Regions from separate parts of the Paenibacillus sp. W4I10 genome, predicted to be linked through region 2. Evidence: predicted binding sites of a transcription regulator. Region 2 holds the regulator's gene; each other region holds the start of a gene.
The links. Region 2 encodes Rex, which represses fermentation and respiration genes when NADH is low (regulators of the CRP and FNR family bind a similar motif). Its sites were predicted from a motif close to TTGTGAAATATTTCACAA; they were not measured.
Positions count from the first base shown of each region.

Region 1: the regulator Rex is predicted to act here: its motif matches at 3,054-3,071, upstream of QF049_RS25700 (formate/nitrite transporter family protein).
Region 3: the regulator Rex is predicted to act here: its motif matches at 2,994-3,011, upstream of adhE (bifunctional acetaldehyde-CoA/alcohol dehydrogenase).

Region 1 is NZ_JAUSXX010000001.1:5,708,903-5,716,049, reverse strand. It holds gene QF049_RS25705 (molybdopterin-containing oxidoreductase family protein) at 1-1,665, opposite strand, end outside; gene QF049_RS25700 (formate/nitrite transporter family protein) at 2,094-2,945, opposite strand; gene QF049_RS25695 (FAD-dependent oxidoreductase) at 3,321-4,682, opposite strand; gene QF049_RS25690 (glutathione peroxidase) at 5,091-5,570, opposite strand; gene QF049_RS25685 (ABC transporter ATP-binding protein) at 5,810-6,694, opposite strand.
Region 2 is NZ_JAUSXX010000001.1:798,918-806,064, forward strand. It holds gene dinG (ATP-dependent DNA helicase DinG) at 1-2,129, shown strand, start outside; gene QF049_RS03680 (redox-sensing transcriptional repressor Rex) at 2,348-3,001, shown strand; gene QF049_RS03685 (amidohydrolase) at 2,988-4,295, shown strand; gene QF049_RS03690 (cell wall elongation regulator TseB-like domain-containing protein) at 4,335-4,865, shown strand; gene QF049_RS03695 (hypothetical protein) at 5,166-5,693, shown strand; gene QF049_RS03700 (AAA family ATPase) at 5,686-7,147, shown strand, end outside.
Region 3 is NZ_JAUSXX010000001.1:568,249-575,395, reverse strand. It holds gene adhE (bifunctional acetaldehyde-CoA/alcohol dehydrogenase) at 301-2,913, opposite strand; gene QF049_RS02530 (Crp/Fnr family transcriptional regulator) at 3,344-4,060, shown strand; gene QF049_RS02525 (hypothetical protein) at 4,148-4,861, opposite strand; gene QF049_RS02520 (hypothetical protein) at 5,059-5,790, opposite strand; gene QF049_RS02515 (winged helix-turn-helix transcriptional regulator) at 5,982-6,278, opposite strand; gene QF049_RS02510 (ThuA domain-containing protein) at 6,612-7,147, opposite strand, start outside.

The DNA.
Region 1 (7,147 bases), 4.9 Mb from region 2:
AACCAGAGCACTATAGGTAGGGAGCGGCGGAAGCCCTCTCTGTTCCATTGTCTCCGAATACAATTCGATTTTGCCTGAAGGCGTGGGCAACTGATCCAGAAATACAGCATGTGTCGTCATATCCAGCTTCACGAATCGGTGTTCCTTCAGTCCCTCCAACGTGACTCCATTCATGTAGGGGTTGCCTGTGCCCTGAAGTGCGTCCTCAATCATCTGTTCTGGCGTTTCTCCGAAGATTGCAGGATCGTACCCCATAGCCTGCCCAAGCAGTGAGAACAGTTCCACATTGCTCTTGCTCTCCCCAATCGGTGCAATTACCGGCTCTTGCAGATGAACGTACTGATGCCAATAAGAGGTGTACAGGTCCGTCGCTTCAAATGAAGATGTGGCTGGCAATACGATATCTGCATATTTTGCCGTATCCGTTATGAACAGATCATGCACAACCGTAAATAAATCTTCCCGTGCAAAACCTCGCTCCACCCGCTCGGTATCCGGTGCCACCACCAGTGGATTGCTGCAGTAAACCATCATTGCCCGGATTGGCTGCTCTGCTTCCAGCAACGCTTCACCAATCCGGTTCATGTTCACCACTCGCGGCTCCGGATTCTGCCGCAGCTCCGGACGTTCGAGCGCGTCGCTATTCGTGCTCGCGTAGCTGTTGGTGCGAACGGCACCGCCGCCTTGCTTCAGCCATTGCCCTGTAATGGCAGGCAGACATGCAACGCTACGCACGTTCATGCCCCCATTATCATGGTGCTGGAGGCCATTGCCGATGTGAATATGGGCTGCCTGTGCGTTGCCGTATAGTTCGGCCAGCTGCACAATCGTCTCCTCCGGCACGCCCGTAATACGTGCAACGCGGTCAGGGGTGTAACTGCGGACATGATCACGCAGTGCCTCATGACCCACCGTATACTTTTGCATAAACGCTTCATCCGTTAGTCCCCGTTCGAACAACACATGCATCAAGCCCAACGCCAGTGCGCTATCCGTGCCCGGGTACAGCGGAATAAACCAGTCACCCCACTGTGCGGTACGATTGCGATGAACGTCGATTACGACGATCTTGGCGCCTTTCTTGCGGGCTTTCTCCGCCAGAACGACTTGGTGCATATTTGTACTGACGATATTGCCGCCCCACACCAGGATGAGATCCGCATGCTCCGTATCTTCCGGCACAGTTCCCCGGTTGGCGCCCATCGTATATTTCCAGCCGGTATTTCCAGCGGAGTTACAGATCGTCTGCTCCAGTACACTCGCACCAAGCGCATTGAAGAAACGCCGATCCATACCGTCTACGCCGAGAATGCCCATGTTACCGTAAAAGCTGTAGGGCAGGATGCTCTCCGGGCCGTAGGTTTCGGACAATGCAGTGAATTTGGTCGTAATCTCCCTAATTGCTTCATCCCAACTGATTCGTTCGAACTTGCCTTCACCTTTGGCTCCTACACGTTTCATCGGATATTGTAGACGCTCGGGGTGATACACCCGCTCAGTCATATTTCTAACTTTATTACAGATGGCACCCTTGGTTATGGGATGATCCGGATTGCCTGCCACCTTCACAATTTTGCCGTTCTCTTTATGTAATAACAGACCACAAGTATCCGGACAGTCGAGCGGGCACACCGCCGCAAATATACCATTCTCCTGATCGATCATCGTAAGGCTCCCCTCTTTAAAAGCTATCCCTATATCATATCTTCTTCGAGGTTATCGCGTAAAGAGAACAGTATGTTTTTGCTTCATTACCGCCGCTATAGCGACTTCAAAATATTTTCAAAAAAATGTTTTGCCAATTGATTCAACTTCAGAATACAGGGGTAAATTAAAAATAAGGCATTAGGCTAGTGTTTCCCCACTTCCTCCTCATGCCATATCATGGACCACTCCCGAAATTCGCCATGAACAGGTTTCGTTCCCCCGAACCTTGTCATGGCGAATTTATTTTGCGTTGAATTCCAACAAGGTCCCCATACATAAAAACGATCCCGCCCTGCTCTATCACAGCATATTCGCCATGAACCGAGCAAGACAGAATCGTATTTACTTCTACATGAATATTTCATTACACGTGTATGCATGCCTCGCTATGCCTGCTTGCTCCACATCGCTCTGGCCTCCGTCTCCACAGCTTCGATCAACGTTGCTGCCTCCGGTTTCACTTTCGGCTCAGCTTGGCGCAGGTACACCACCCAGTAGGCTGCAGCTACAAACAGAGCACCTCCAGTCAGATTGCCGAGCCACACTGGAATGAAATTTATCACATATTGGCCCCACGAATAATGCCCTTCGAAGATTGCCGCCGGGATGAGGAACATATTGGCCACAACGTGCTGGAATCCAATAGCTACAAATGCCATCGTTGGAAACCAAATGCCCAGTACCTTGCCACTCATCGTATCGGATGCATAAGATAACCACACGGCCAGTGCCACCAGCCAGTTACAGCCGATGCCAGAGATGAAAGCTTGCAGGAAGCCGTCATGCAGCTTATGCCCAGCCATATCCACCACTTTCGCCAGATATACACCCTCTCCGGTCAGACCCAGCACATGTCCAAACGCGTACGCGACAAACAAAGCTCCAACAAAATTACCAATCGTCACTAAGGATAGATTTTTCAACATGCTACCCACGGATAATTTTCGTGCAATCGTAGCAAGCGGAACTGCCATCATGTTACCTGTCAGCAGCTCTCCACCACCGATGAGTACCAAGATTAATCCAACCGGGAACACTGCTGCACCAATCAGATTAACCAGACTTCCCCACTCTGCCGGCGCGGATGCAATCACCCGGATATCCAGTAGAAAACCCAGCGCAATAAAAGCCCCTGCCAGAAAACTAAGCACCAATACAGAAGACACCGGATATTGAGCCTTCTTCATGCCTGTTTGCGCCGTATATTGTGCAACCTCAAGAGGTGTTTTTGCTGCCATATCATTCATCCTCTCCTTCATTGTTCATCGTTTGGAAAAACGACCTGAATTTCATTGTTTATGCGTTGAATACCATATCTCAATTGTATCTTGGTACTGCGTGAAACTTTGTGTAAATTATCACAATGTTGTTTAAAAAGATACTTTAAGACCGTCTTGGAATAGTTAAGTCAGCAAGCGTATAGTAAGGCCTTTTGTAGCTAAAAAATCACAAAAAGACTGACGATATACTCGCCAGTCTTCTTTTTCCTTTATAATCGCCCGCCTTGTTTCATAATCTTGGCAGTTATTGTACACCTCATATTTACGGATAAACATGACTTATCTTCGTATGGCGTTTATCATGCTCGCTGTTCAACCATCTATTCTGCTTCCTTACACCATTGCTGGTGCTTTTACTTCTATTGGAGGCAATGCTTGCAGACCCGCCGTGTTCAGGAAGTTCCATGGTTTGTTATAATGTGGCTGGAAGAAAAAGTCGATGAAGGCCAGCTCATCTACGGTCATGTTGTTTTGGATGCAGACCGAGATCGTATTAATCGATTGGGTCAGATCAACCTGAGACATCACCTGTGCTCCGACGATCCGACGAGTAGCCTGCTCATATACTACTTTGAGCAACAGTTTCTCAGCCGTTGGCATAAACTCCGGACGGTAGCTGTCTTCCAGTACGACAGATTCAACAATCAGACCTTCATCAGCAGCAGACATTTCCGTCATCCCGGTACCCGCGATATTTTGCTCATATATTTTGATACCCGATGTTCCTTGCGTACCCATATACGGTGTAGTAGGACGAACCAGGTTACGGGCTACGAGTGTACCCATCCGCACCGCGTTGGTTGCCAGTGGAATGTAAGATGCTTTGCCTGTTGGGTTGTAATGAATAGCACAGCTGTCACCCGCAGCAAAGACGTCTTTTTGACTCGTTTGCATGTATTTATCCACGATGATTGCGCCGTTTGGCAGCATATCCACTTGGCCTTTGAGCAGTTCGGTATTTGGACGGAAACCAATGCACAGAATAACCAGATCGGTTTCAAACTCTCCTTTGGACGTAATCACCTTAGTCACTTTGCCATTTTCACCAGTAAACTTCTGTACCGTTTGACCAAGAGCCAGCTTGATGCCGCGTCCAGTCAACGTATCTTCGATCGCATCCGTGAATTCAGGGTCCAAATATTTGTTCAAAATCCGGTCCACACTGTCGATTAGAGTAACTTCCTTGCCATTCATTTGGAAAGCTTCCACCAGCTCTACGCCGATATATCCTGCACCTACAACAGTAACACGTTTGGCATCTTTGGCTTTTTCAATAATTGTGTTGGAATGATTGTAGTTTTTACAAAGTAAGATGTTATCCATCTCGATGCCTTCAAGCTTTGGAACGACAGGCCATGACCCGGTTGTCACGATCAGTTTGTCAAACGTATCTTCAAATTCTTCCCCGGTTTGCAGGTTTTTAGCCTGAAGGGTATGACCCTTGGCATCGACTGCTGTAACTTCATGAAGCATCTTGGTCTCAACACCAAGCTCTGCCAGTTGATTAGGCGAAGAATAGAACAAACCGTCAGGGTCTTTCACAACCCCACCTACGTAGAGCGCAATGCCACAAGATAGGAAGGAGATATTGTCATTGCGCTCATACACGGTGATGGTAGCATCCGGGTACAATTTGGCGGTATTTACGATGGCTGCGGTCCCTGCGTGTGTACATCCGATAACTGCGATTTTCATTAAAAGTTCCTCCTCGAAATATATAGATGAGTTTGAATATAATGTTATTGTGGTTGTGAAATATTTCACTTCTTATTCGAAACTGTTTATGTGATTTATTTCACTTTATACACTCATTATAATGTGATCTTTTTCACATTTCAATAGGTTGTGCAAAAAAAGTTTGTCGAAGAGGTCATTTCCCAGTATTTAAGCCTTTCTTCCCTTCATTGTATTGATTTCATTGTCCCCGGATTTGGGTGGGTTTATGCTATGTAATGGCTTCCGTAATCCCTGTATCGACGCATAAAGTTAGAGGTGTCTATGGAGCCAACTCCTACCTGTGAAGAGAATATAGCCACGTATTTAAAATAATCAAAGAAGCCTATCCTTGCAGATACAAGGACAGGCTTCTCAAAAGTTCATGTATTAACCGAGCAATTTCTCGATATCTGCAATCATTGTCTCCGGAGATTCTTTCGGTTCAACACGACCTACCACTTCACCTTCACGGTTAACAAGGAACTTGGTGAAGTTCCATTGGATGTCGCTTGTTTCGCCTACGCCAGGTTGTTGCTCCTTCAGGTATTGGAACAGGGGATGAGTGTCCTCACCATTCACATCTACCTTGGCAAACACCGGGAAATTCACACCATAGTTAATCTGGCAAAATGATTCCGCTTCCTCACTTGTACCTGGCTCCTGCCCTCCAAACTGGTTACAAGGGAAACCCAGTACAACCAAGCCTTGATCGCGATAACGATCATAAAGCTTTTGCAATTCACCGTATTGCGGGGTCAGCCCACACTTGCTGGCTGTATTGGCAATGACCAATACCTTACCTTGATACAGATCCAGTGAGACTTCCTGGTTCGCGGTGGTTACCGCCTGATATGAATATACGGACATGACTGATTCCTCCCATGACATATGTTGGTTTGGGCTGTTGCGAGCACGTTGGCATAACCAATGAACTCACAGCCTGTCCTATTATTATAGACCTGATCCAATGCGATTACCAAATCCCGGGTCTATACGTTCCCTTTGCTCCCATGCGTTGCAAATTCCCCATGAATGCAAAAGAGCCGCCTGCGATAGCGCACAGCGGCTTCATTCTATAATGTAAGGACCACATATGGCCCAATTTATTAACTTCCTGTCGCTTGAACACGTGGTTCTGTCCGTCCTCCAGCATGAACCATCGCACTGGTCATGACCATCTGCTCTGGCGTCTTCGATTGCTGGCGTTCGCCTGCAAGAGCGTAAGGCAAGCAGAGCGGTACACCGGAACGCGGATCAATCACGATATCTGCTTCAATGTTGAATACTTCACGAAGCACATCCGAGTTCATGACTTCCACAGGTGAACCATGAGCAATGGCTTTACCTTTTTTGATACCAATCATGTGATGTGCGTAGCGGGAAGCATGATTCAAGTCATGCACAACCATAACAATGGTACGGTTGGCTGTGGCATTCAGTTGCTCCAGTAATTGCAATACTTCGAGCTGGTGAGCCATATCGAGGAACGTAGTCGGCTCGTCCAGGAAAAGGATATCTGTTTCTTGTGCAAGTGCCATGGCAATCCAGGCACGTTGACGCTGTCCACCGGACAGTTGATCAATCGGACGATCATGGAATTCAGTCATGGCTGTCACTTCTATAGCCCATTCAATCATACGTTTGTCTTCCGCACGCATGGAGCCAAATCCTTTTTGATAAGGAAAGCGACCATACGATACCAGTTCAGTAACGGTAAGACCTTCAGGGGCTGTTGGATTCTGTGGCAAAATCGCAAGCTGCTTGGCAACTTCACGCGTGGACTGTTTATGGATGGACTTCCCGTCGAGCAATACATTACCTGCTTTTGGAGCCATAATACGTGCCATCGTTTTCAGGATGGTTGACTTCCCTGAACCATTGGCTCCAACAAGTGCTGTAATTTTTCCTTGGGGAATCTGAATATTCAGATCCTCTACAATTAGTCTTTCCTCATAAGCGATATCCAGCTTGGTCGTCTCCAGACGAAACATGCGATCATCCCTCTCTCATTTATCCCGGTTATTTAATCCGGCTATGACAACAAAAACGAAATTGTAATTCTGTGTATTTCCGACGCAAATATCTTCTACACTAAAGATACTGATAATCATTATCATTTGTCAACATAAAAAACCAAATTTTCTTCTCTTTTCGTGCTTTATTTGGTCTTTCTGTAGCAGAAATCCCGCTCTTTTCCCAAGTACACATGAGATCTTTTCTCATTCATTCCGCGCACTTTATCACTTCTGACTGTCTTTCAAACTCTTGAATCGCAAATTTTGTGTCTGAATTGTGAATGTGTGAGTTTTTTTATGTGTTTGCTATATCCGCCATATCAAATAAAAAAAGATGACCTTGAAATTCAAGTTCAAGGTCATCTACATACGCTCGTTTAATAAGGTATGAAGTCAGCATTTTTCCTTATTGGATCAAAAGACACTTAA
Region 2 (7,147 bases):
AGTTTATGGACCAGGTTCGGGAGAACCTGAAGGATACGCTTGATCATTACGAAGAGCGTGAAGCGCAGACTCAGATGTTCAGCAGTGTAAGGCAAGCCCTTGATGAAGAGAAACATCTCTTGATCGAAGCAGGAACAGGCACTGGTAAATCTCTGGGTTATCTCTTGCCTGCTATTTACGAAAGTGTGAAGCAAGAACAGAAAGTTATGGTCAGCACGCATACAATCAACCTGCAGGAGCAATTGAGAGAGCGGGACATTCCGATGCTGACTCAAGTGGTTCCGTTCCCGTTTAAGGCTGCTGTATTCAAAGGACGTGGACATTACCTGTGCCTGCGCAAATTTGAACACAAAATCAATAAACGTGAATTCGCTACACCCAAAGAGGATTATTTCACAGCTGCTCAGATGATTGTCTGGCTTACGCAGACCGAAACCGGAGATGATGAGGAACTTAACCTTAGCGGACGCGGAGGGGACTTCTGGGAGACGGTACAGAGCGAATCTGAGTCTTGTCTGGGAAGATCATGTCCATGGTTCCGCAAATGTTTCTACCATCGTGCCAAACATGAGGCCGGGTTGTCAGATATCGTAATCACCAATCACTCCAAATTATTTACGGATGTGAAAGCCGCGCATCAGCTGCTGCCAGCCTATGAGAGTCTTGTGATCGATGAGGCACATCATCTGGAGGATGTCGCTGGAAAACATCTTGGAATGCATATGAAATATTTCACCTTGGTTCATACACTGACCCGCCTGTTTAAAGACAGTCGTAATGGTCAGCTGCCTATGCTTCGTTCGCAGTTATCCGGGCATGAAAATTCGGTGCAATGGGGCTCCATGGTGGATCAGATGTTCCCGCTCGCTCTTGAAGTTAAGGAGCTGTGGGATCGTATGAGCGATGCCTTGTTCGGTCTGTTGCCTGAACGAAGTGATGCTTCACCGGGAGAGACGGGGCAATTTTCCCTGCGTCTGAAAGCATCTCAGAAACCTGCGAAATGGCAGGAGTTGCAGGATCTGGAGAACCAGATCTATGTGACTCTGGGGGATTTGGTTCGCAAAGGGGACAAATTGCTGCTTGAGGTGAAAGAGGATCAGGACGATTATCAATCGGATAGTCTGATTACGGACATTACAGGACTGCTGAAAGATCTGACCACATTGAAGGAGAATCTACGTTTCTTCATGCGTATGGATGATGCCAAAACGGTGTACTGGATGGAAGCCAGCGGTCAATTCCGCAGCAAATCTCTTCAGCTGTATGCTGTACCTGTAGATGTCAGTGCACAACTTAAGGATTTATTTTTTGATAAAAAGAAAAGTGTTGTGCTTACATCGGCTACGCTTTCGGTAGATAAGTCATTCCAGTTCATGATTGAACAGCTTGGCTTGCAGGAAGCTTCCGAGAATAATCGGTTGTTAACGTCGATGCTGCCATCACCTTTCAACTATCGCGATCAGGCACTTCTGGTGATTCCGCGTGATTTCCCGAGTGTGAAGGGAAGTGTGGGTGATGCGCACTTTGTCAATATGCTGGTGCAATCACTTGCAGAGACGGCAATTGCCACGCGTGGACGCATGATGGTTCTGTTTACTTCATACAAGATGTTGCGACAGGTCTATGATCCGCTGAAGGAGGCGCTATCTGGTAACGACATCTCGTTGCTTGGGCAAGGCGTTGACAGTGGAAGTCGTTCCAAATTGACTCGCAGGTTCCAAGATGCCAAAGCTACGGTACTTCTGGGTACAAGCAGCTTCTGGGAGGGTGTAGATATCCCGGGAGAGGCGCTAACCTGTCTCGCTATTGTGCGACTGCCTTTCCAGCCACCGAATCATCCGTTGGTGGAAGCCAAGAGTGAGCTGCTTCAGGAACAGAAGAAAAATCCGTTCATGAAACTGTCCGTGCCGCAAGCGGTCATTCGTTTCAAGCAGGGATTTGGCCGGTTGGTGCGTACAGCGAAGGACAGAGGAATTGTCATTGTTTATGATACACGGGTGATTGAAGCGTACTATGGTAAATTCTTTTTATATTCTTTACCTGGTCCCAAAATGGAGCACATGCTCACGGAGCAGATGGTTCCACGAATTACCGAGTGGTTGGAAAAACCTGTTAATGAACAAGAATAATGGTTGTTTTGTTCGTTATATCATTGCATGACACTATCGTTTGGCGTTAAACTTTATTAGATATTTCCGTATCCGATTAAAGCAGTTGCACGTAAGAACTTATAACCTAAATTACAAGGAGCATTCTGTATAAAATGTCATGTTTATCTTTGAGTTTATACAGAATGCTCATCTTTTCATCTATTATTTTATCGTGGCCTTGGTAAGGGGGAGCAAGAATGAAATCGGATAAAATTTCGGAAGCAGTGGTACGACGTCTGCCTGTATACTTGCGTTATTTGAACGAGTTGCATCAGCGTGAGGTGGCTACTGTTTCTTCTCAAGAGCTTGGACAGAGGCTGGATCTGAATCCGGCCCAAATTCGTAAAGACCTGGCTTACTTCGGTGATTTTGGTCGTAAAGGGATCGGGTATGATGTATCCTATTTGATCGAGAAAATTCGTCACATTCTCAAAATCGATCAGCAAATTAATGTAGCTCTGGTAGGAGCGGGTAATCTCGGTCAAGCCTTGTCCAACTACAACGCATATCTGAAAGACAACATGAAGATTGTTGCTGTATTTGATGCATATGGACCGAAGATTGGTAGTCAAATTAACAGTTTGACGGTAAAACCAATGAATGAATTGACGGAAGCGGTTAAAACGGAAAACATCCGCATCGGAATTATCACGGTTCCGGATACGGAAGCCCAAAATGTAGCCGATCAGCTTATTGAATCCGGAATCGAAGCGATTCTTAATTTTGCACCAACCATTCTAAAAACACCGCCGCATATCCGCATTCACCATGCTGACTTTACAACGGATCTGCTTAGTTTGGCCTATTACTTGGAGACTGGAAAGGACGACGAGGAAGATGACAACAAATAGATGGGTAATTCACAACGGCAAATTTGCCGTTAATGAAGGCGGCACAACATGGAACGTGGTTCAAGGATACATGGTTGTTGAGGATGACAAGATTGTGCATATTGGTGAGACATTGCCGGATGGAGACAAAAATTGTACCAAAGTGGATGGAAAAGGACTGTTCTTCCTGCCGGGTCTGATCAATACGCATGGTCATGCAGCAATGTCGTTGCTGAGAGGGCACGGAGACGATCTTGCGTTGCAAGTATGGTTGCAGGAAAAAATGTGGCCGATGGAAGCGAAAATGACTTCACAAGACGTATATTGGGGAACTTCGCTATCGGTGCTTGAAATGTTGAAAGGCGGAACTACAGCTTTCCTGGACATGTACGATCACATGGATCAAGTTGCCAAAGTTGTGGAGCAATCAGGCGTTAGAGCAGCACTGGCACGTGGTGTAATCGGGCTGTGCTCGGAAGAAGAGCAACTGCGGAAGCTGGACGAGTCGGCAGCGTTTGCACGTGAGTGGAATGGACAGGCAGATGGTCGCATTACAACCGTAATCTCGCCACACGCTCCATATACATGCCCTCCTGACTACATAGAGAAGCTTGTACAGGTCGCGAACGACCTGAACCTTCCTCTCCATACACATATGTCTGAAACGCTTCGTGAAGTGGAGCAGAACGTGGCTGATTATGGACTGCGTCCTGTGGCACATCTGGAGAAACTGGGCTTTTTCTCTCGTCCATCCCTGGTTGCACATGCGGTGCATCTGAATGACGAAGAGATTGAAATTTTGGCCCGTCATGATGTGGCTGTATCCCATAACCCGGGAAGTAACCTGAAACTCGCTTCCGGTGTTGCGCGGGTACCTGCGTTACTGAAAGCAGGAGTTACCGTGTCACTCGGAACAGACGGACCGGCAAGCAACAACAACCTGGATATGTTCGAGGAAATGAGACTGGCTGCATTGATCCACAAAGGTGTATCTGGTGACCCGACGGCTGTGCCAGCAGGCGAAGCGTTACTCCTCGGAACGTCATACGGTGCCAAATCCATTTTCTTGAACAATACCGGAGCACTTGAGGTCGGCATGAAGGCTGATTTTATCGCTCTTGACATTGAACAGGCACATTTCTATCCACATACAGACCTGATCTCACATACGATCTACTCGGCTTCTGCCAAAGATGTTGAGCACGTATGGGTGGATGGAAAACAAGTGGTGAAACACGGCGAATGTCTGACGCTGGATGAAGAACGCATTTTGCGTGAGTCTCAATTGGCATTTGATGGTCTGCTTGCTCGTTAATTGCAGGACAGAGCATCATAGGGAAAGGAAGTTCGGCTTTTGAAGAAAAAAAAGAAGTGGATATGGATTTCGCTGCTTGCACTGGTTCTGATTCTGTTTGGACTTCAGCGTTATTACGTCTATGTCACGCAGGACCAGCGCAAGGAAGAAGCTCTCGCTATACAGGCAGCACAGAAGCAACTGGGCATTACATCCTATGATGAATTGCGCAAGTACATCTGGGGAGACAAAGAAGGCTCTGACAACATCTACTGGACCCTGATCGGCAAAAATAAGGATAACCAGGATGTTATGGTCTGGGTTAAATTCGATGCAAACAATCAACCGGCTAAGGGTGGAAACGCTGTACACAGTGAGCTGCTGCAGAATGGTATGTCCGAAGCGCAGATCCGCACTCGCTTCAGTTCTGAAGTTCCTGCCGGCGAGATTAAACGAATCATGCCCGGAGTTGTGAATGGAATATATGTGTGGCAAGTGTATTATAAAGACGGTACGCATAACCACTATCGCTTTTATCGTTTTAGCAATGGAGAACAGGTGGACCTGGTCTACACACTCCCGAACAGCTAGTACAAATAGAGTGACATAACTAGAGAATTAGAGAAATGAAAGAACCGGCAGACGGATATCCGACTGAACCGGTTCTTTGTGTTGTCTGTAAACATTTTTGATTTAAATAGTTAAAATTAATAATTTATTCATATTTTCGCCTTCGAAAATGTATATACGATGTGATATACTCAGATATGTACTCAAAGTTACATTCAAAACAAATAATCCTGTCGAAATTCTCGCAGGAGTCAATGTGCACATATTCGTATATACCAATAAGCCAGTAGGTTAGGCCAAAATCTGGGAGGGGTAATTCACTTGAAGCTAAAAGTATTGCCTATTGCTTTAACTGCCGTCATTTCAGCCGTTGTGTTGTTTGGAGGTTGGTTTGTATATCGTCAGGTGGCCGTGCAGAATCCGATTGAAAAGATGGTTACCCAGTACGATGGAGTCAATGACGTTCAATTAACTATTAACCGCAATGACGTACAATTGAAACTGGATCTGCAACCGGATGTTGATTTGGGCAGACTGGTACAATATATTCACAAAGAAGGACAGACGGTGATTGGTTCACGCTCGTTAAAGCTGGATGTTGTGGATCATTCCAACGAGGCGCTTGAGAACTGGTGGGGTGATGCCATGTTTACCGTAGCCCAGGCGATGGAGAACAAGCAGTACACCGAGATTACACCAACGTTGTCGAAGATGGCGACGAACGGGATTAAAGTGAATACAGCTATGGATGACAACAATGTATATGTCAGTCTCAGTGACGGAGATGCCAGCAAGTTTATTATTCTGCCGCGTGTGCCCGGTCAGATAGGAGTGTGGCCTAATGCCTAAATGGACAAAAGAAGTTGCCATCGGATTTTTTCCTGTGTTGATTATTTTCCTTGCGTTTACTGGTGTTAATATTGTTCCGATTCTTATTGCGGCGGCGGTTGTCGGTGGTCTGCTGTTCATGATGCAAATGCGCGGCGGGATTACAGTAGGCGCTGCACAGGAACGTAAACGGAAGAAGAAAGGACCTTCGAAGCTTACTTTTGAAGAAATTGGAGGTCAGGACAGTGCCAAGCAGGAATTGCGTGAAGCACTTGACTTTCTCATCAAACATGAAGAAATTCGGAAGTTCGGAATTCGTCCGTTAAAAGGGATCTTGCTGACAGGCCCTCCAGGGACAGGGAAAACGTTGATGGCCAAGGCTGCTGCCCATTACACAGATTCTGTATTTGTAGCAGCATCGGGTAGTGAGTTCGTGGAAATGTATGTTGGTGTGGGTGCCAGCAGAATTCGGGATTTATTCAAGGATGCGAGAACCCGTGCTACCAAGGAAAATAAGGAAAATGCCATTATATTTATCGATGAGATTGATGTCATCGGGGGTAAACGTGAAGGTGGTCAACAGCGCGAGTATGATCAGACTCTGAATCAGCTCTTGACGGAGATGGATGGAATTTATTCTTCTGAGACACCTCGAATTCTGGTTATAGCTGCAACGAACCGCAAAGAAATGTTGGATAGTGCCCTGACACGTCCGGGACGTTTTGACCGTCACATTCAAGTGGACTTGCCCGACAAAAAGGGCAGAAAGCACATTCTTGAACTGCATGCTGTGAACAAACCTCTGATGGAGGAAGTTAATCTGGAGAAGACAGCCGAGGAATCATATGGGTTTTCCGGTGCGCAGCTTGAAAGTGTTATGAACGAAGCAGCAATATACGCCATGCGGGACGGGCTGTTACACATTGAACAACGGCACTTGTCCCTGGCCATTGATAAAGTCATGATGGGTGAGAAGACAGACCGTGAGTCCAGTGTGGAAGAGAAGAAAAGGGTCGCCATTCATGAATTGGGACATGCCATTATGGCTGAACTCGTTCGTCCAGGCAGTGTTAGTCAGGTGGCACTTAGTCCGCGTGGTCAGGCGCTGGGATATGTACGTCACAACCCGCAACAGGAACAGTTCCTCTATACGAAGCGTTTCCTGGAAGAGCAGATCATGATTGCACTCGGAGGAGCCGCTGCGGAGGAAATGTACTACGGTGGACGTTCCACTGGGTCACGCAATGACTTTGATCAGGCAACCAATGTTGTACAGACGATGATGGCTTCGGGATTGACTTCACTTGGGATTGTGAACATGGATATGGTCACAACCGAGGAACTGATGCGAGAGAATAAATTAATTCTGCAAGAACTGATGGAACAGACAAAGCGGTTACTTGAAGAACAACGGACAATTTTCGACAATTCACTCGACATCTTGATTCGTGAGGAAGTTTTGTCTGGCGAGCAAT
Region 3 (7,147 bases), 230 kb from region 2:
AGGACTTAGGACCATTTCCTGAAAAACAGGTGCTTCGCTCTTCTGTTTTTCTGCCCTCTTCGTTATTGTGTGAACATCTGACTCAAACAGCCACCTCACGAATTCCATTACTACCTCTTTAGAACCCTTTTGCTCCTCTATGCTCGGAGCAAATCAAATCTTAGAATAAAACCTGAAAAACAGGTGCTTCGCTCTTCTGTTTTTCTGCCCTCTCGTTATTGTGTGAAAGATGGCAATCGGGGCTCCCCTCTCGGGGAACCCTGATCTTCTTGCCGTAAGTCACGCTTCGTTCTAGATTTGTTATTCAAACTTTCCGTAGAAAGCGTTGCGGTATACATCAGCCAGTTCAGTTACCAACGGCAACTTCGGATTGGCAGTTGTACATTGGTCTTCGAAGGCACGGTCAGCCAGATAATCTACATGTGCTTCAAAGTCTTTGGCATCAAATCCGATTTCCTGGAACGATTCTTCAATGCCCAATGTTTTGTTCAGTTTGCGAATGGCATTGATAAGACTGGTTACGCCTTCTTCTGTTGTACGTGCAGGCAATCCCAGAATCCGGGCAATTTCGGCATACCGCTCATCCGCTACAAAGTGTGAATATTTCGGGAACGATGCAAATTTGGTCGGTTTTTTCGCGTTGTAACGAATGACGTGTGGCATCAGGATCGCATTGGTGCGTCCGTGTGCGGTGTGGTACTGACCGCCCCATTTATGCGCCAAGCTGTGGTTAATGCCCAGGAATGCGTTGGCAAACGCCATACCGGCAATGGTGGAAGCATTATGCATTTTCTCACGTGCCAGTTTATCTCCTTGCAGCGCAGATTGCTCCAGGTATTGGAATACCAGCTGGATTGCTTTGATCGCAAGTCCATCCGTGTAATCATTGGCCATAACAGATACATAAGCTTCAATCGCATGCGTCAGTACGTCCATACCTGTATCGGCAACGGCTGTTCTAGGCAGGGAGTATACGAACTCCGGATCAACAATCGCTACGTCTGGTGTCAGCTCATAGTCGGCCAATGGATATTTGGTGTTACCTTGATTTTTATCTGTGATAACCGCGAACGATGTCACTTCAGAACCTGTACCGGATGTGGTTGGAATCGCTACAAATTTCGCTTTTACGCCGAGACGTGGATATTTGTAGATCCGTTTGCGGATATCCATGAATTTTTGTTTCAGATCGTTGAAGTCCGTGTCCGGATATTCATAGAACAACCACATAGCTTTCGCAGCATCCATCGGTGATCCACCGCCGAGTGCGATAATGCAGTCTGGTTGAAAGCGTCGCATCATTTCGGTTCCGCGATCTACTGTTGTTGTGGATGGATCTGGCTCAACATCGGAGAATACTTCGATTGCTACTGGCATTTGGCGTTGACGCAGATAGTGTTCTACCTTTTCAACATATCCAAGCTTAACCATCATTGCATCCGTAATAATGGCCACACGTGTGATGTCAGGCATTTTGGCAAGATACTGTGTTGCCCCTTTTTCGAAGTAGACTTTGTTCGGCACTTTGAACCATTGCATATTCACGGTACGACGAGCCACCCTTTTCACATTGATTAAGTTCACAGCGGTTACGTTGGAAGAAGTCGAGTTACGTCCGTATGATCCGCATCCCAGTGTCAATGACGGCATGTTTGTGTTGTAGATATCCCCGATGGCACCGTGTGTGGATGGTGAGTTCACAATAATCCGTCCAGTTTGCAGACGATCTGCGAATTTGCCAATCACTTCTTCATTTGTGGAGTGGATAACCGAGGAGTGACCCATGCCGCCAAAAGCAACCACTTCTGCTGCACGCTCAATGCCCTCTGCTGCCGTTTTAACTTTGTAACAAGCGAGTACCGGACTTAATTTTTCAGCCGACAATGGGAATTTCGTACCTACTCCTTCAATCTCTGCCACGAGAATTTTGGTGCCTGCTGGAACTTCAATTCCGCACAACTTCGCAATGCTCACCGCAGATTGACCAACAATCGCCGGGTTCACCGCACATTTCTCGGCATTAATTGCACCTGCGGTCAATTTTGCTGCTTCATCTTTGTTAACAAAGTAACAGCCATTTGCAATCATTTTTTTCTTCACTTGATCAAAGATCGGTTCTTCAATGATTACCGCTTGTTCAGAAGCACAGATCATGCCGTTATCGAAAGACTTGGATAGGATCAAATCCGTCACTGCCTGATTGATATCTGCGCTTTTCTCGATAAAGCAAGGTACGTTACCCGGTCCTACGCCCAGTGCAGGTTTACCACAGCTGTACGCTGCACGTACCATGCCTGATCCGCCTGTTGCCAGAATGAGAGCCACATCATTGTGATTCATCAGTTCGTTTGTACGATCCATGGAAGGATCATCAATCCATTGAATACAATCTGCTGGTGCACCATGTTTCACAGCCGCTTCCAGCAGGATTTTAGCAGCTTCCCGGCTACAATTCTGTGCAGATGGGTGGAAACCAAAGATGATCGGGTTACGCGTCTTGATGGAAATCAATGCTTTAAACATCGTCGTTGATGTTGGGTTCGTGACCGGTGTAATCCCCATAATAATGCCGACCGGCTCCGCAATTTTCTGGAAGCTCTCATACTCGTTATCTTCAATCACACCTACGGTTTTGTCATACTTGATGCTGTGGTACACATATTCTGTTGCAAATATATTTTTGGTGATTTTATCCTCATACACTCCGCGGCCCGTTTCTTCTACGGCCATCTTGGCGAGCATCATGTGTTTATCCAGACCCGCAAGCGCCATCGCTTGCACAATCCGGTCAATCTGCTTCTGGTCCATCTTCATGAATGCGGCGTGTGCTTTATTCGCTTTGTCGATTAACGTTTGAATATACTGACCTGCTGTCGGTTCTTTTGCTGGGGCGACTTCGTTCTTTACAGCCATCTCCCTCATCCTCCTAAAGGTTCGTATTAGTTTGTCTCTCTCGTTTACATTCACATCGTAACATGACAATAAACTTAATTATGTGATTTTTTTCACAAAGTATAACAAATTTAATTTAAGTTTTGTAGTGTCCTTCATACGACCATTTTCACTTCCTATTTAAAATATAGGGCTGTAGAATTCATCCTCTCCATTAAAAGTGAATTTTATCACAATGTTTGAAATTTCGTCATTTTTGCCCCCTTTCCTTCCCCCTCAAACGGTAAGATTAGGTATATACTGAACTTAAAAATTGAACCACCGCAATTTGTACCGTCCTTCCTCCCGGCCGAGATGACCCTGATCAGGACGGCAACGGTTTGCGGCGAACCTCGGAGGCTACTGCTTACTACAGAAGGTCGTCCGATGGACATAAAGGGGAGATAGACTTATGACAGAACTAACAACTGTACTGGAAAAGCGCGGTAATACTAACTGTTTCTCGGAAGCGAATTTCAACCATTTGCTGGTTACCATGAAAGATAGAACCTATCCGGAAGGTACACATCTGTACTGGGAAGGCGACATCTCTGACAAACTTTATTATATGAAACGGGGTCGTGCCCAGATCACCAAATCCACGGATGAAGGCAAGGAACTGATCATGTACATGTATCAATCCGGTGATATGATTGGGCAGGCTGATCCCTTTTTCGGCTCTAAACACAGCTTCTCAGCGGAAGTGCTGGAGGATAGTGAGATCGGTGTACTGGAGCATAAAGACCTGGAGATGTTAATCTGCCAGCATTGTGACTTTGCGATCGACTTTATGAAATGGATGGGCATCCACCACCGTTTGACACAGACCAAGTTCCGGGATCTCATGTTATATGGCAAACCAGGTGCACTCTGCTCCACCCTTATTCGGTTGTCGAATTCGTATGGTGAGCCTCATGGAGAGCATGTCATTATACACAAAAAAATTACCCACACGGACCTATCCAATATGATTGGAGCCACTCGTGAAAGTGTAAACCGCATGTTAAGCGACCTGCGTAAGAAAGATGGGATTGAATATGACAATGGCATGATTGTTATCAAAGATCTGAAGATGCTGCAAGGGATCTGTCACTGTGAGCTTTGCCCGAACGAGATCTGTCGTATTTAACATTTGGCTATGCTAATCGGATATTACTTATATATTTAATGAAAAAAAGCCCAGTTCTCTAAAAAGAGATTGGGCTTCTTGGTATACTTAGGATGCATTGGTCAATTCAAGCTTTACCGCATCACGTGGATTCAATTTCATGTCCAGACCATTTTCCATTAATTCTTTGTCATTTACCATAATGACCCATCGCTCATTCATACGAGGCGTAACATTCTCGACCGAAACGACAAATTTGTTATTCTCCGACATTCTTACAATGCCGCTGGACTTCAACACATCGCGAACTGTGCACTCTTGAACGTAGACGCCGGCATATTGACGATTAAGGGTTGGCATAATGTTTCCACCGCTAACCTTGAGTAACGTTGTCTGATATGCAACGCCATCCCCCCCACTGTCAGCGGCTTTCACGTAAATGATCACTTCATCTTTGGCATGAAGTTCCATGTCCCAATCTTCCTGCTCAATATCCTTGCCATTCAATTTGACAGCCCAGCTAAGCGAAGAATCCAGAGAAACTTCACCGACGGATTGAATCCGTTTGCCATCTGCCGTAAAATCGACCAGTCCGCTATTGAGTAATGCTTTTTTGAGTGTCAAACCCTCACTAAAATCTCGCTTAATGGACTTTGTTGCATCAGGCAAAAACGTACTGCCATCTACAGCCACTGTGATTGTATTCGCTGTTTCTGTCTCTTTGACAATTGGCTGCTCAGAAGGCTGTGTCTCACTACAACCAGCCAAGATCGCCAGTAGGAGCAAACATACACCTATGTAACCGGGGATTTTCTTCATCATGTAGGTAACACCACCCTGCGTAAAATCATTCACCCTGTTGTCCATAACCTCTATTATGGCACAACCCTCGGCAAAAAAAAGTGTCAAAGCCGTTACTTTTATAGGGTACCGCCTCCAAATAAGGCTTGTACAAGAAAGAGAGCCTGCACACAGGCTCTCCAATCTAAAGCATTTTTATGTTCTCATTGGTTACGTTATCACTGGACACTAGCCTGCATATATGTCCGTCCTCCATCGCCATCTTTCAGATATGGATTAAGCCCGAAAAACTGCTCCTCAGATACGTATACACCTGTCAGCAATCGCCCTTCAAGCAATCCACCGTCCACCTGCACGCAGCATGAAGGTGCGTCTACATACTCCTGATACAACGGAATCTGCCCATATTGTTGATGTACCTTGAACACCTTCCCTTGCTCATGCAAAGGTCGTTCCGAAAAATAGGTAGGCACAATATAACGGGCAATGACATCCAGTTCCTGCACGCTGTAAAAGGGTTCATCACCAAGCCATGGTGCAAACATTCGAATCTTCTCATATTGTGACCAAACAACCGCCTGAATCAGCATTTCTGCCTGAACCAGCCGACCTTCTCCCACATCCAGAACCAACCGCTTACCATGGATGGTTTCTTCCATCTGAGAAGTCGTTGAATCAGGTTGTCCCAGCTCACATCCGATACACTTCCAGCCCCTGGACGTTTGAATCCATTTTTGCAGCACCGCCGGAGCTAATCTCGGACCATCGCTGTTCACAGAATGCGTATTCACTTCGGCAAGATCATCCTTAATTGAACGGGAATATGCTGTGCGCTTGAACAACTCCGCAGCTTTTTTATAAATTAGATGGACCTGAATGGATGCGCTCTCAAGTTCTGCAATATCTTCTTTGCCGTAGCGTACTTCACGGGATAAGCTTTCTTCTCTCATGACAAGTGGGCCTCCTTCGCTCCGGCCGTCTGTGGCCATTTTCTATAGATTATACTACAACTCATGACAACATGTGCATAGCCCAGGAGAAAAACGCCGATCCACCTAATACTTAAGACAAAAACCCCTGATTTCCACGGAAATCAGGAGTCTATGTCATTCATGTAACAAAAGTGGGTGATGCTTATACGTTAGTCAACCCACTGCTCAGCCCAGTCTTGAATTTGATTCATGACGGGCTGGAGCGCTCTACCTTTCTCCGTCAGTTCATATTCAATACGAACTGGCGTCTCGGGATAGACGTGACGAACCAGAATACCTTCACTCTCCAGATCTTTCATCCGTTCGGATAACATCTTATCACTCATGGATGGAATCAGATTGGAGATATCCTTGAATCGCTTCGAACCACTCATCAACGTTTGAATAATTAAACCATTCCAGCGCTTGCCCAAAAAAGAAAACGCCGTCTCAAAACGCGGACACATCCGCAAGTCTTGACCTTCCACATTAATCACCTCTTTAGAGATCACTCAAACCAACTTACATTTTGTTAGTATATTTCATAATAACATATTTAAGCTTCAAAGAAAACGCCTGCAACTAAAAAGTTTAAATTTTAGAAGCATAACATCCAAAATGGATCATACATCCCAGTATACATTACACGCTACGTCGTAACCATGGGAAATATCGTATAACTTCCCCATAGTACTATCTTACCCAAAAAGAACCCAACTGCCACAGTCATCAATGACTCGGAGAAGGGTTCTTTTTGAATAAAACTTATATAATTTCCATTTCACGATTGAGTTAGTGAATTAGACCAGCACGCCACCAAATGGTCTTACAGGTTCGCTCTTGCCAAATTCCGGCTTAAAACTGCGGGCAGGATATGCCCATTTCACTGCGTTGCTGATTACTCTTAATATTTCCGGCTTGTAATAGGTCGGATACGTCTCATGACCTGGTCGGAAATAAAAGATTTTACCTTCACCACGCCGGAACGTACATCCGCTCCGGAATACTTCCCCACCTTGGAAGTTGCTTACAAACACCAGTTCATCCGGTACTGGAATATCGAAGAATTCACCGTACATCTCTTCTTTTTCCAATACAATCTTGCCTTCGATGCCATCCGCAATCGGATGAGATGGGTTAACACACCATACAATTTCCTGCTCGTCAGCTACACGCCACTTCAGATCGCAGCTGGTTCCCATCAGTGCTTTGAATGGTTTGGAGAAATGACCTGAATGGAGCACAATCATCCCCATCCCGTTCAGCACTCGCTGCGCGACCTTCTGTGAGATCTCATCGCTTACGCGATCATGTGCCATATGTCCCCACCATATGA